Regions from separate parts of the Pantoea sp. SYBGC1 genome, predicted to be linked through region 1. Evidence: predicted binding sites of a transcription regulator. Region 1 holds the regulator's gene; each other region holds the start of a gene.
The links. The regulator ArgR, encoded in region 1, controls arginine synthesis, uptake and breakdown. The targets are predictions, from matches to a motif close to ANTGAATAAAAATACANT.

Region 1 (4,397 bases):
GACTCTGTTTTGTGCTGATCTGCGGCGCACTGAGCATTGTCACGGTCAGCCTGAAGCGCGCCGGTATTCCGCTTTATCTTGATAAAGAGGGCAGCGGAGATAATTTTGTCAATCGCATCCTGTGGAACCTGATGATCGCCATTCCGCTGGTAGCTGCTTTTGCATCCTGCATTGGCTATCTGGCAACCGCCCAGGCGCTGCTGGCTCGCCTGGAAACCTCAGTCTGTATCTGGTTCTTCCTGCTGGTGATTTATCACATTATTCGCCGCTGGATGCTGATTCAGCGCCGACGCATTGCGTTCGATCGCGCCCGCCAGCGTCGTGCCGATATGCTGGCCAACCGCGCGCGCAGTGAAGAAGAAAAAGAGCAGCAGAGCGCCACCAATACTGACACCATTGAAATTGATGAGCCGGTGATTGACCTCGATGCCATCAGTGCGCAGTCGCTGCGGCTGGTGCGTTCAATCCTGACGCTGATTGCGCTGGTATCGGTGATCCTGCTCTGGTCGGAAATCCACTCCGCGTTTAGCTTCCTCGATAACATTCCGCTCTGGGATGCCAGTACCACGGTTCAGGGCGTTGAGAGCGTGCAGCCTATCACGCTGGGTGCGGTGCTCATCGCCATTCTGGTGCTGATCATCACCACGCAGCTGGTTCGCAATATGCCGGCGCTGCTGGAGCTGGCGCTGCTGCAGCATCTCAGCCTCGCGCCGGGTACCGGCTACGCCATTACGACGCTGACCAAATATGCGCTGATGCTGATGGGCGGCCTGATTGGCTTCTCTATGATTGGCGTGGAGTGGTCAAAGCTGCAGTGGCTGGTCGCTGCGCTGGGTCTTGGGCTCGGATTTGGCCTGCAGGAAATTTTTGCCAACTTTATCTCCGGCCTGATTATCCTGTTTGAAAAACCGATCCGCATCGGCGATACCGTCACCATTCGCGATCTAACCGGCAGTATCACGCGTATTAACACCCGCGCGACTACTATTACCGACTGGGACCGCAAAGAGATTATCGTGCCCAATAAAGCGTTTATTACCGAGCAGTTCGTGAACTGGTCTTTGTCAGATTCCGTTACGCGTGTGGTGCTGACGATTCCGGCGCCGGCGCGCGTAAACAGTGAAGAAGCTACCACCATACTGAAACAGGCGGCCGAGCGCTGCACCTACGTGCTGGATATGCCGCCGCCGGAAGTTTACCTGGTGGACCTGCAGCAGGGTATTCAGCTCTTTGAGCTGCGCGTGCATGCGGCAGAGATGGGCCATCGCATGCCGCTACGGCATGAGCTGCATCAGCTCATCCTGCGGGGCTTTGCGGAGCACAATATTGAGATGCCTTTCCCGCCCTTCCAGGTACGTATGGAAACGCTGGGACGCAAAACGCTTGCCGGCAATGGCACGGCGGCGACGCAGACCTTCAAATCTGGCGGACTGTAATAAAAACGCCCGGCTGAAGCCGGGCGTTTCACACTGCGTAACAGGATTTACTGCTTCACAAACTCTTCACCCTGCGCAATATCTTTTTTCAGCGTCTCCAGCATACCGTGCAGCGCCTGCTGTTCAAATTCGCTCAGCGTGCCGAGCGGGCGACGTTCGGCAATCCCGTTTTTCCCCAGCAGCAGCGGCTGAGAGAAAAAGCGCGCATACTCACCGTCGCCTTCAACATAGGCGCATTCAACTACGTTGGCCTCACCCTGCAGCGCACGGATCAGCGACAGGCCAAAGCGTGCGGCGGCCTGCCCCATTGAGAGAGTCGCCGATCCGCCACCCGCTTTGGCTTCCACCACTTCGGTGCCGGCGTTCTGAATACGCTTTGTAAGATCGGCGATCTCCTGCTCGCTGAAGCTGACGCCCGGCACCTGCGACAGCAGCGGCAGAATGGTCACGCCAGAGTGGCCGCCCACTACCGGCACCTCTACTTCTCCTGGCTGTTTACCCTTGAGCGCGGCGACAAAGGTATTGGCACGAATGACATCCAGCGTGGAGACGCCAAACAGCCGGTTTTTATCGTAAACGCCAGCTTTTTTCAGCACCTCTGCGGCGATCGCCACGGTGGTATTAACCGGATTGGTAATGACGCCAATCAGCGCTTTGGGTGCCGTGCTGGCTACCTGCGCGATCAGGTTGCGGACAATGCCCGCGTTAACGTTAAACAAATCCGCGCGATCCATGCCGGGCTTACGCGCTACCCCGGCAGAAATCAGAACCACGTCGGCTCCTTTTAACGCCGGGGTGGCATCTTCACCGCTGAAACCTTCAACCGTCACAGCGGTAGGGATATGGCTGAGATCGACCGCCACGCCAGGCGTGACCGGTGCAATATCATAGAGAGAGAGGGCGGAACCCGCGGGTAACTGCGTTTTGAGCAGCAGAGCCAGCGCCTGGCCAATACCGCCAGCGGCTCCGAGAACGGCAACTTTCATCCTGAACTCCTTATTAAGATGGGGCAAAGATATGCCAGAAATCCATCAGCTTACGAGTTTAGTCAACATCTCAGGCGATAGCGACATAGCCGTTGCGCACAGGCAGCCTGCTGCTATCCGCTTCCGATACCGCTCTGTTTCAGAAGCGCCTGAATGATCTTATCGCAGCCAGCAGAGATATACGGCTTTGATCGTCGATCTGGTTGTTACCACGTCAATAGTATAACAACTTTGCAACCTCTGCTTTGCGCGTCAGCGCGCGATTTTGGTGCGTAGCCAGTTTCTGCTAGAATGCCCGTCCCGCGCGGACGTATGGCGAAAGTCTCTGCTGACGCATTGCATAAAAATTCATCTAAATGCATAATAATTTATCAGCTGCAGGCTTGTTGCCTGCTGCGCCTCTCATTCATTGGTAGCTTATGCGTAATCCTTCAAAACAAGACGACCTTATCAAGGCATTCAAAGCCTTGCTTAAAGAAGAAAAATTCAGCTCTCAGGGCGAAATCGTGCAGGCGCTGCAGGAAGATGGCTTTGAAAATATCAATCAGTCAAAAGTCTCCCGCATGCTGACAAAGTTTGGCGCCGTGCGCACGCGCAACGCAAAAATGGAGATGGTCTACTGCCTGCCCGCTGAACTGGGTGTCCCTACCGCTACCAGCCCGCTGAAAAACCTGGTGCTGGATATCGATTACAATGAAGCGCTGGTTGTGATTCATACCAGTCCGGGCGCCGCGCAACTAATTGCCCGCCTGCTCGATTCCCTCGGCAAAGCGGAAGGAATTCTGGGTACTATCGCCGGCGATGACACCATTTTCATCACCCCGGCGCGCGCTTTTACCGTCAAGCAGCTCTATGACGCGGTACTGGTGCTGTTTGAGCAGGAGCTGTAGCACTTCTCTGCCGGCGGCCAGTCTGCCGGCACCTTCTGGCGTTCAGATACCTGATATCTTCTGTTACTCCATCCCGCCTTTATCGCTAAAGGTTATCAGGCCTGCTGATATAGGTCGGACCTTTAAGCTCTTGTCACACTCAGCCATATATTCTCCTGCCTGCAACCACTCTTTCACCCGTTTTAACTGATTTTCTCGCCAGCATGCAGCGGCATTGACCATAAACTTTGGCACGAAAAGTTAATTTGACGCAGATCACTGTTTTTGCGAAAAAAAAGAGCATGGCGGATGAAAAATAGCCGATTTTAATAACTTAACGTTATAAAAAGGTGGCATAAGGATAAAGGATAACAACGAAACATTATTAGCGAAGTATTAATTTCCTGCGTGATTAGATCTATACTTCTTTTCGTGACGCAAATCACACTAACTAAAAAGATAAAAATCACAGACGAGGAAAATACCATGAACGTTAAAGCGGCTATCGCCACCCTGAGCATTCTCTCTGCACTCTCATTTGGCGCTTCTGCAGCAGATTCTATTTCTGCCGATCAGGCAGCGAACCTGCAGTCGGCCGGCACCATCAGCGTCAGCGGCGTAGGCGGCTCGCCAATGGATATCCACCAGCAGCTGAATGCGAAAGCCGATGCGCAGGGCGCAAAAGCGTATCGTGTTATCGAGGCTTATAACGACAACACGTACCACGCTACAGCTGAACTCTATAAATAACTGTCAACCGGCGTGATATAACGCCGATGCTAATCGACGACCCGCTTACTCTGGTGTAGCTGCAGGTTGTTGATGCTAACGAGGAGATACATCATGAAAATCAAAACAACTCTTGCAACGGCTGGCCTGCTCTCTCTGTTTGCCTTTGGCGCTTCTGCGGCTCAACTGGTTACCAGTGAATCAGCACAAAATCTGCAGCCTGCTGGCAGCACCATCTCAATCAGCGGTACCGGCGGTTCACCAATGGATTATCGCGAACAGCTTTCTCAGAAGGCTGATGCGCAGGGTGCCAGCGCTTACCGCGTTATCGAAGCACGTACCGGCGACAGCTATCACGTGACCGCCGAACTCTATAA
Region 2 (4,397 bases), on a different contig from region 1:
CGATCTGGTCAACAAAGAGGCGGAGCTGGAGCGTCTGGCAAAAGAGCTGCTGAAGCTGGATGTTGAGATTGAGAAGATCCAGACCAAGCTGGCGAACGAAGGCTTTGTGTCGCGCGCTCCGGAAGCGGTGGTCGCGAAAGAGCGCGAGCGCGTGGCGGAGATGGAGCAGTCAAAAGCAAAACTGATTGAACAGCAGGGCGTGATTGCGGCATTGTAATCGCTTAAGACCTGTTCGTTAACCGAAGCCGGGCTCTGCCCGGCTTTTTTATCACCGGAATTCTGCCATGAGCACCCTCACCTCACTGAATCTGCAGGTCCGCCCGATCTGCGCCGCGGACAACCTGCCGATTGCACAGGTGATCCGCACGGTGTCAGCCGAGTTTGGCCTGACCGCGGATAAAGGCTATACCGTCGCCGATCCTCAGCTTGATAGCCTGTTTGAACTCTACAGCGTCCCAGGTAGCGCCTACTGGATCGTGGAGCTGGAAGGCAGCGTCGTGGGCGGCGGCGGCATTGCGCCGCTGGCGTGCAGCGCGCCTGATATCTGCGAACTCCAGAAGATGTATTTTCTGCCGCAGGTGCGCGGGCTCGGTCTGGCGCGTGAACTGGCGCTGCGCGCGCTGGCGTTTGCGCAGGCGCAGGGGTTCCGCCGCTGCTATCTGGAGACCACCGCCAGCCTGACGCGGGCGATTGCGCTTTATGAAGCGCTGGGATTTACGCACATTGACCGCGCCATGGGCTGTACCGGTCACGTGGATTGCGAAGTGCGGATGCTTAAAATGCTGGCGTAAATGCCCGCACTCAGAATGCGGGCACGCCGCTGTGAAAGCGCAGTTCCGTATCCGGCTCGCCGATCAGGCGCGCTTCCGCTGCGCCGATCGCCTGCACGCGCGGTGTAATATCGCGCGGTGAGATCTGCGCTGCCAGCGCCAGGTAGTCCTGATAGTGACGCGCTTCTGAACGCAGCAGCGAGATATAGAACTTCTCCAGCTGCGCATCCAGATGTGGTGCCAGGCTGGCAAACCGTTCGCAGGAGCGCGCTTCAATATAGGCGCCGCAAATCAGTTTATCCACCAGCGTATCGGGCTCATGGGTGGTGACCTCCCGCAGCAGCCCTTTTGCGTAGCGGCTGGCGGTGATTTTGCGGTAAATCAGACCGCGCGCCTGCATGATCTCCCATACCTGATAAAAGTGGTGCAGTTCCTCTTTGATTAGCAGCACCATCTTCTCCACCATCTCATCCGCCCACGGCAGTTCGTTGCGCACGATAACGCTTTTGGTCAGGTTTTTATGCGCATTGATGAAGTCGCTGCTGTGCGCTTCGCCAAAGACAAACGCCTCATAAGGTTCGAGCCACGCCAGAATCGCCTCGCCGCTCGGTTTATCCGCCACATATTTACGGATCAGCCATACGGCGGTCTGCGCCGCTTTCAGCTCACATACCATGTGATCGGTCAGCAACAGCGTGAGGTTTTCCGGCTTGCGCGCCTCTGCGATCCACGCCTCAGGTGTGCGGCAGTGCAGGAACTGGTGAATAGGTGCTAATAGCGGGGCGTAATTCATCGGTGGTCTTTACGGGCAGGTAAGTAAAACGGGCAGCGTGCGCCGCCCGGTACGATCAGTGACGGACGCCGTTATCCTCGCCGTCATCATCCATCTCTTCATCTTCGTCTTCGTCATCTTCCGCGTTGGGATCTTCGAAGTAGGTGCCCCAGCCGTCATAATCGACGTTATATTTGCCCACCAGGTTCACCAGCTGCTCAACCTGCGCATCGATCAGTTCAGGTTTCAGCGCGGATTCGCTGAGGATATCCACACACATTACCGTGGTGCCATCTTCCAGCTCCAGCTCTTCCGGCTCGGTGACTTCATAGCCCAGCTTAAACGCATCAACTGCCGCTTTTTCCAGCGAGTCGAAGTTGTTGCAGGAGAGATGATGTTCAATGGTGTAGAGCGCGTCCGGATCGCTTCCGTCATCCAGCAGCTCTTCGATGATCAGACGCGTCTCTTCGCGCTGTTCTTCCAGCAATGCTTCGTATGCCATGGGTGAGTCCTCAAAATGGTGGCAGTGAATGCAATTATTTTCCCATACTGCCTCGCGCGCCACTACACAAAACAGAAAGTTTATTTGCGCCGGGCTTGAAAATGAATATTCATACCATTAAATTGAATTTTAATTCATTATTAAGCAGCTTACGGAGCAAAGCATGAGCCAGTTATATTCGAAACATTTCCTGCGGTTGCTGGATTTTACTCCGGCAGAGATCGCCAGCCTGCTGTCGCTGGCCGCTGAATTGAAGCAGGCCAAAAAAAGCGGCAGTGAACCGCGCTACCTTACCGGCAAAAATATTGCGCTCATCTTCGAAAAAGACTCGACCCGTACCCGATGCTCTTTCGAAGTTGCCGCTTACGATCAGGGTGCAAACGTGACCTATCTCGGGCCAGGCGGCAGTCAGATTGGTCATAAAGAGTCGATGAAAGACACCGCCCGGGTGCTGGGACGCTTCTATGACGGTATTCAGTATCGCGGCTATGGTCAGGCATTGGTGGAAACCCTGGCTGAACACGCCGGTGTGCCGGTGTGGAACGGTCTGACCGATGAGTTTCACCCTACGCAGCTGCTGGCCGATCTGCTTACGATGCAGGAGCAGCTGCCGGGCAAAGCGCTGAGCGACATGACGCTGGTGTATGTGGGCGACGCGCGCAATAACATGGGCAACAGCATGCTGGAGGCCGCCGCGCTGACGGGGCTCGATTTGCGTCTGGTAGCGCCTGAGGCGTGCTGGCCGGAAAGCGGGCTGGTAGAGACGTGCCGGGCCGCGGCGGCGCAAACCGGCGGCAAAATTACGCTGACGGAGAATATCGCCGAAGGCGTACAGGGCGCAGACTTTATCTATACTGACGTCTGGGTCTCAATGGGCGAGGCGAAATCGGTGTGGGAAGAGCGTATCGCTCTGCTGCGCCCCTATCAGGTTAACAGCGCGATGCTGGCGCTGACCGGTAATCCGCAGGTGAAGTTTCTGCACTGCCTGCCCGCTTTTCACGATGACAAAACCACGCTGGGCCAGCAGCTGGCGGCGCAGTACGGGCTGGAAGAGGGAATGGAAGTCAGCGACGAGGTATTTGAGTCGGCGCACAGCGTCGTATTCGATCAGGCGGAAAATCGCATGCACACCATCAAAGCGGTGATGGTGGCTACGCTGGCTCAGCGCTGATTAACGCCAGGCAAACGTTTACTTAGCGCTTGCTGCCCGCCCGCGAATGCGTATAATGCGCCACAATTTGCCGGAGGAAATATGCCACAGCGCCAGCCACATTTTGCCGCTCCCGTCCGCCTGAACGCAGGCGGCACCGCTGTTTCTTTCCGCTATTCACCGATCGTAATAAAGCCCCTGTAAAGGGGCTTTTTTTTGTCCGCTATCCGGCAGCATTGAGGAGAAAGCTATGGCTAACCCGCTATATCGCAAACACATCATTTCCATCAACGATTTCAATCGCGATGAACTGGAGCTGGTGCTGCACACCGCTGCCCGGCTTAAGGCGCAGCCGCAGCCTGAGCTGCTGAAGCATAATGTGATTGCCAGCTGTTTTTTCGAAGCCTCTACCCGGACCCGCCTCTCGTTTGAGACGGCGATGCATCGCCTGGGCGCATCGGTGGTCGGGTTCGCCGACGGCGGTAATACCTCGCTGGGCAAAAAAGGCGAAACGCTGGCCGACACCATTTCCGTCATCGGCACCTACGTTGACGCTATCGTGATGCGCCATCCGCAGGAGGGTGCGGCGCGTCTGGCCACGGAATTTTCCGGCGGCGTACCGATCCTCAACGCCGGCGATGGTGCGAATCAGCACCCGACGCAAACCCTGCTCGATCTCTTTACCATTCGTGAAACGCAGGGGCGGCTGGATAATCTCAGCGTCGCGATGGTCGGCGATCTGAAATATGGCCGCACCGTGCATTCGCTTACGCAGGCGCTGGCGAAATTCACCGGCAACCGTTTCTACTTTATCGCCCCGTCTGCGCTCGCCATGCCTGCCTATATCACCGATATGCTGGATGAACAGAACATCGTCTGGACGCGGCATGACAGCATTGAAGAGGTGCTGCCTGAACTCGACATTCTTTATATGACACGTGTTCAGAAAGAGCGTCTCGATCCGTCAGAGTACGCCAACGTTAAGGCACAGTTCATTCTGCGCGCCGCCGATCTGCACGGCGCGCGCGGCAATATGAAGGTGCTGCATCCGCTGCCGCGCGTGGATGAGATCGCCACCGACGTCGACAGCACGCCCCACGCCTGGTATTTCCAGCAGGCAGGTAACGGCATTTTTGCCCGCCAGGCGCTTCTGGCGCTGGTACTGAATAGCGAACTGACAGACTAAGGAGCCGACGATCATGA
Region 3 (4,397 bases), on a different contig from region 1:
GTCACGCGCAATGACAGCGCGCTGGGCCTGTTTAACGGCGATATCGGTATTACGCTGTCAGATGAGGAGGGCGTGCTGAAGGTCTTCTTCCCGCTGCCGGACGGAACCATCAAAGCGGTCCAGCCGAGCCGGCTGCCGGCACACGATACCGCCTGGGCCATGACGGTGCACAAGTCGCAGGGCTCGGAGTTTGAGCACACCGCGCTGGTGATGCCGGCCCAGTTTTTACCGGTGCTGACGCGGGAGTTAATTTATACCGCCATCACGCGCGCCCGCAGGCAGCTGACGCTCTACAGTGATGAAAACATTTTCCGTCGCGCAGTGCAGCTGCGCACGCAGCGCCGCAGCGGCCTGCTCTCACGGCTTGGTGCGACGTCTGACGCGTAAAGCCTTATACAGGATAATGTGGCCAGGGCAGGGCGCCATAAATGGCGCCCCTACGAAAATATCACCGGCCCGTAGGGGCCGCATTAATGCGGCCCTGGGGAGAATAACGCGGCCCGGAATTTCATGCGCGGCCAGGGCGCCATAAATGGCGCCCCTGCGAAAAAACGCCACCGTCCCGTAGGGGCCGCATTAATGCGGCCCTGGGGAGAATAACGCAGTCCGGAATTTCACACGCGGCCAGGGCGCCATAAATGGCGCCCCTACAGGATCACGTAGGGGCCGCATTAATGCGGCCCTGGGGGGAATAACGCAGCCCGGAAATTCCCGCGCGGCCAGGGCCCCATAAATGGCGCCCCTACAGAATCACGTAGGGGCCCCATAAATGGCGCCCCTACAGAATCACGTAGGGGCCGCATTAATGCGGCCCTGAGGGGGGGAATAACGCGATTCGGAATTTCACACGCGGCCAGGGCGCCATAAATGGCGCCCCCACAGGATCACGTAGGGGCCGCATTAATGCGGCCCGGGAATATCGTGGATTATTTTAAATCTGCCATCAGCACCTTTGAACGACGCTGATAGTTATACATCTGCTGCTTGCTCTCTGGCAGCGACTCAATATCTACTGGCGTAAAACCCCGCTCCTGAAACCAGTGAATGCTGCGGGTGGTGAGCACAAACAGCTTTTTCAGCCCCATCTGCCGCGCCTGTAGCGCTACGCGATCCAGCAGCAGCTCGCCGCGCGATGAGCTGCGATAGTCGGGATGTACTGCCACACACGCCATTTCGCCAATCTGCTCATCCGGGAACGGGTAGAGCGCGGCACAGGCGATAGTCATATTATCGCGCTGGATGATGGTAAACTTATCGATCTCCATCTCCAGCTGTTCACGCGAGCGCCGTACCAGAATACCCTGCTGCTCCAGCGGACGGATCAGCTCCAGAATGCCGCCAATATCGTTGATGTTGGCGCGACGGATCTGCTCGGCAGACTCCATAACAATCTGCGTACCGATACCGTCGCGTGAGAAGAGCTCCTGCAGCAGTGCGCCATCCTCCTGATAGCTGATCAGATGGCTGCGGCGCACGCCGCTGCGACACGCTTTCACCGCGCCGCGCAGAAAACGCACCGTACCGGACAGAAAATCGCCGTCGCTCTCCATCTCATCAATGCGCGCCTGCGCATCGCCGGGAAACAGCTCTGAAATAATTGTGCCGGCGCGATCGGTCACGCCCTGCTCGGAGCAGAAGCCAATCATCTTCTCTGCCTTGAGCTTGATGGCGAGCTGCGTGGCAACCTCTTCTGAGGTGAGATTAAAGCTTTCGCCGGTTACAGAGACGGCGACCGGACCCAGCAGTACAATCGCATTATTATCCAGCTGACGGTGAATCGCCTCTTCATCAATACGGCGAATGCGTCCGCTGTGGCAGTAGTCAACGCCATCATCCACGCCCAGCGGCTGGGCAATGATAAAGTTACCGCTGACGACATTAATATGCGCGCCCTGCAGCGGCGTGTTGTTAAGACTCATCGAAAGGCGGGCGGTGATATCAAGCTGCAGACGACCTGCCGCCTGCTTTACCAGCTCCAGCGATTGCGCATCGGTCACGCGGGTGTGTTTGTGATAGAGAGGCTCCAGCTGCTGCTGCGCCATGCTGGCATCAATCTGCGGACGTGCGCCATAGACCACCACCAGACGGATGCCCAGGCTATGCAGCAGGCCAATATCGTTAACGATACTGGAGAAGTTTTCATGCTCAATGGCTTCGCCGCCCAGCATGATGACAAACGTCTTGTCGCGATGGGCATTAATATAGGGAACGGTATGGCGAAAACCCTGAACCAGCTCGGTACTGCGTTCCTTCACGGTGCACCCTCTGTGAATGGTTATTCGTAATTAGTGTATTTTTATTCTGTTTTTCGCCGTATTGCAAGCGTTGCGCCTGACGTTACTTTACGATTTTTCAGATGCATCCGTTGATAACAGCCTGCATTATCTGGCTTTTCCGACGAGACAAGCGTTGCCAGATTGGATAAAGTTTTCGCTTTCTGAGCGTCAGCTGACGCAGATTTATCTATAAAACAGTAGTTGGAGTAGCATGTCCCAGGCTTTTTCCCGAAGACGGTTATTACAAGGTGCCGGTGCGCTATGGCTACTTAGCGTAACGCGTACCGGGCTGGCAGCGAGTCAGCACATTGTTGCGGTACGCATCTGGCCTTCATCAACGTACTCCCGCGTCACGCTGGAGTCGAATATCCCGCTGCACTACAAGCAGTTTGCGCTGAGCAATCCGGAACGTCTGGTCATTGATATCAAGAACCTGCATATTAATCCGGCACTGAAAGGCATCAATAAGCTGGTGCGCACAGACGATCCCTTTATCAAAACGGCACGGGTCGGGCAGTTTGATCCGCACACGGTGCGGATTGTGCTGGAGCTGAAGCGTAACGTCGCACCAAAAACCTTTACCCTGGCGCCCGTGGCCGGTATCAAAAACCGGCTGGTGGTGGATCTGTATCCCAGTCAGGCATCGCACGCCGACGATCCGCTGCTGGCGCTGCTCAATGATTACAACAAAGGCGATCTGGAGCGCGATCAGCCTGCGCAGGCACCGTTGCCGGGTAAGGCGGGACGCGATCGTCCGATCATTATCATGATCGACCCCGGGCACGGCGGCGAAGATCCCGGTGCGCACGGCAAATACAAAACGCGTGAAAAGGATATTGTGCTGAAGATTGGTCGCTACCTGCGGGCATTGATCGATAAAGAGCACAATATGAAAGCCTACATGACGCGTAATGAAGATGTGTTTATTCCGCTGCGCGTGCGGGTGGCCAAAGCGCGCAAGCAGCGTGCCGATCTGTTTGTTTCTATTCATGCCGATGCGTTTACCAGCCGGGCAGCGCGTGGCTCTTCGGTATTCGCGCTCTCCACGCGCGGTGCGACCTCTGCCGCAGCCCGTTTCCTGGCACAGACGCAGAACGAGGCCGATCTGATTGGCGGCGTCAGCATGAGCGGCGATCGCTATCTCGACCACACGATGTTCGATATGGTTCAGCGTCAGACCATCAGCGACAGCCTGAAGTTTGGCAAAGAGGTGCTGGCGCGCATGGGGCGCATCAATCATCTGCATAAGCGTACGGTTGATCAGGCGGGTTTTGCCGTGCTGAAAGCGCCCGATATCCCGTCAATTCTGGTTGAGACGGCGTTTATCAGTAACGTGGAGGAGGAGCGCAAGCTGCGCACCGCACGCTATCAGCATCAGGTGGCCGAAGCGATTTTTCACGGTATCAAAGCCTATTTTGATAAAGGCGGCGTGCTGGCACGGCGTTAAGGGCAGGGCGGCAGCGATGCCGCTTTTTTTCCGGCGGCAGAAACAAAAAAACACCCGTTAAGGTGTTTTATGTTTCTTCAGAAGAAGTGGTTGCGGGGGCCGGATTCGAACCGACGACCTTCGGGTTATGAGCCCGACGAGCTACCAGGCTGCTCCACCCCGCGTCCGTCTGTCGCACTGAGCGACGTTTCACATTGTATTCTTCTTAAGACAATTGGTTGCGGAGGCCGGATTTGAACCGACGACCTTCGGGTTATGAGCCCGACGAGCTACCAGGCTGCTCCACCCCGCGTCCGTCTGTCGCCTGAGCGACACTTCATATTGTCTCTTCACTAAGAAGAATTGGTTGCGGGGGCCGGATTTGAACCGACGACCTTCGGGTTATGAGCCCGACGAGCTACCAGGCTGCTCCACCCCGCGTCCGTGGATGCGCACTATACACCTGGCGCGTGACGATGCAACCCCTTTTTGCGCTTAACGGGTGAAATCCATAAGCAGTTGCTGAATAATGTCGCATCCGGATGAAAAAATGCACAGATGTGAAGGCGATGGCGGGTGGCAGATTTCATTATGACCAGGGCTTTGCTATCGTCGCCGGGCGAACAACCGACAACAAGAGAGAGTCATGAACGGACACCGGGTAAAGTATGCACTCACTGGCGCATTTCTGGCGC

Region 2: the regulator ArgR is predicted to act here: its motif matches at 2,166-2,183, upstream of argF (ornithine carbamoyltransferase).
Region 3: the regulator ArgR is predicted to act here: its motif matches at 2,288-2,305, upstream of argA (amino-acid N-acetyltransferase).

The regions. Positions count from the first base shown of each region.
Region 1 is NZ_JBXUNM010000015.1:31,589-35,985, reverse strand. Features, by position in the region: gene mscM (miniconductance mechanosensitive channel MscM) at 1-1,436, shown strand, start outside; gene mdh (malate dehydrogenase) at 1,484-2,422, opposite strand; gene argR (transcriptional regulator ArgR) at 2,842-3,312, shown strand; gene yhcN (peroxide/acid stress response protein YhcN) at 3,778-4,041, shown strand; gene yhcN (peroxide/acid stress response protein YhcN) at 4,135-4,397, shown strand, end outside.
Region 2 is NZ_JBXUNM010000004.1:244,216-248,612, forward strand. Features, by position in the region: gene AC2CF9_RS10130 (valine--tRNA ligase) at 1-217, shown strand, start outside; gene AC2CF9_RS10135 (GNAT family N-acetyltransferase) at 285-791, shown strand; gene miaE (tRNA isopentenyl-2-thiomethyl-A-37 hydroxylase MiaE) at 802-1,563, opposite strand; gene rraB (ribonuclease E inhibitor RraB) at 1,619-2,044, opposite strand; gene argF (ornithine carbamoyltransferase) at 2,208-3,215, shown strand; gene pyrB (aspartate carbamoyltransferase) at 3,445-4,380, shown strand; gene pyrI (aspartate carbamoyltransferase regulatory subunit) at 4,394-4,397, shown strand, end outside.
Region 3 is NZ_JBXUNM010000012.1:89,769-94,165, reverse strand. Features, by position in the region: gene recD (exodeoxyribonuclease V subunit alpha) at 1-387, shown strand, start outside; gene argA (amino-acid N-acetyltransferase) at 927-2,255, opposite strand; gene amiC (N-acetylmuramoyl-L-alanine amidase AmiC) at 2,488-3,723, shown strand; tRNA gene AC2CF9_RS16560 (tRNA-Met) at 3,811-3,887, opposite strand; tRNA gene AC2CF9_RS16555 (tRNA-Met) at 3,939-4,015, opposite strand; tRNA gene AC2CF9_RS16550 (tRNA-Met) at 4,067-4,143, opposite strand; gene mltA (murein transglycosylase A) at 4,349-4,397, shown strand, end outside.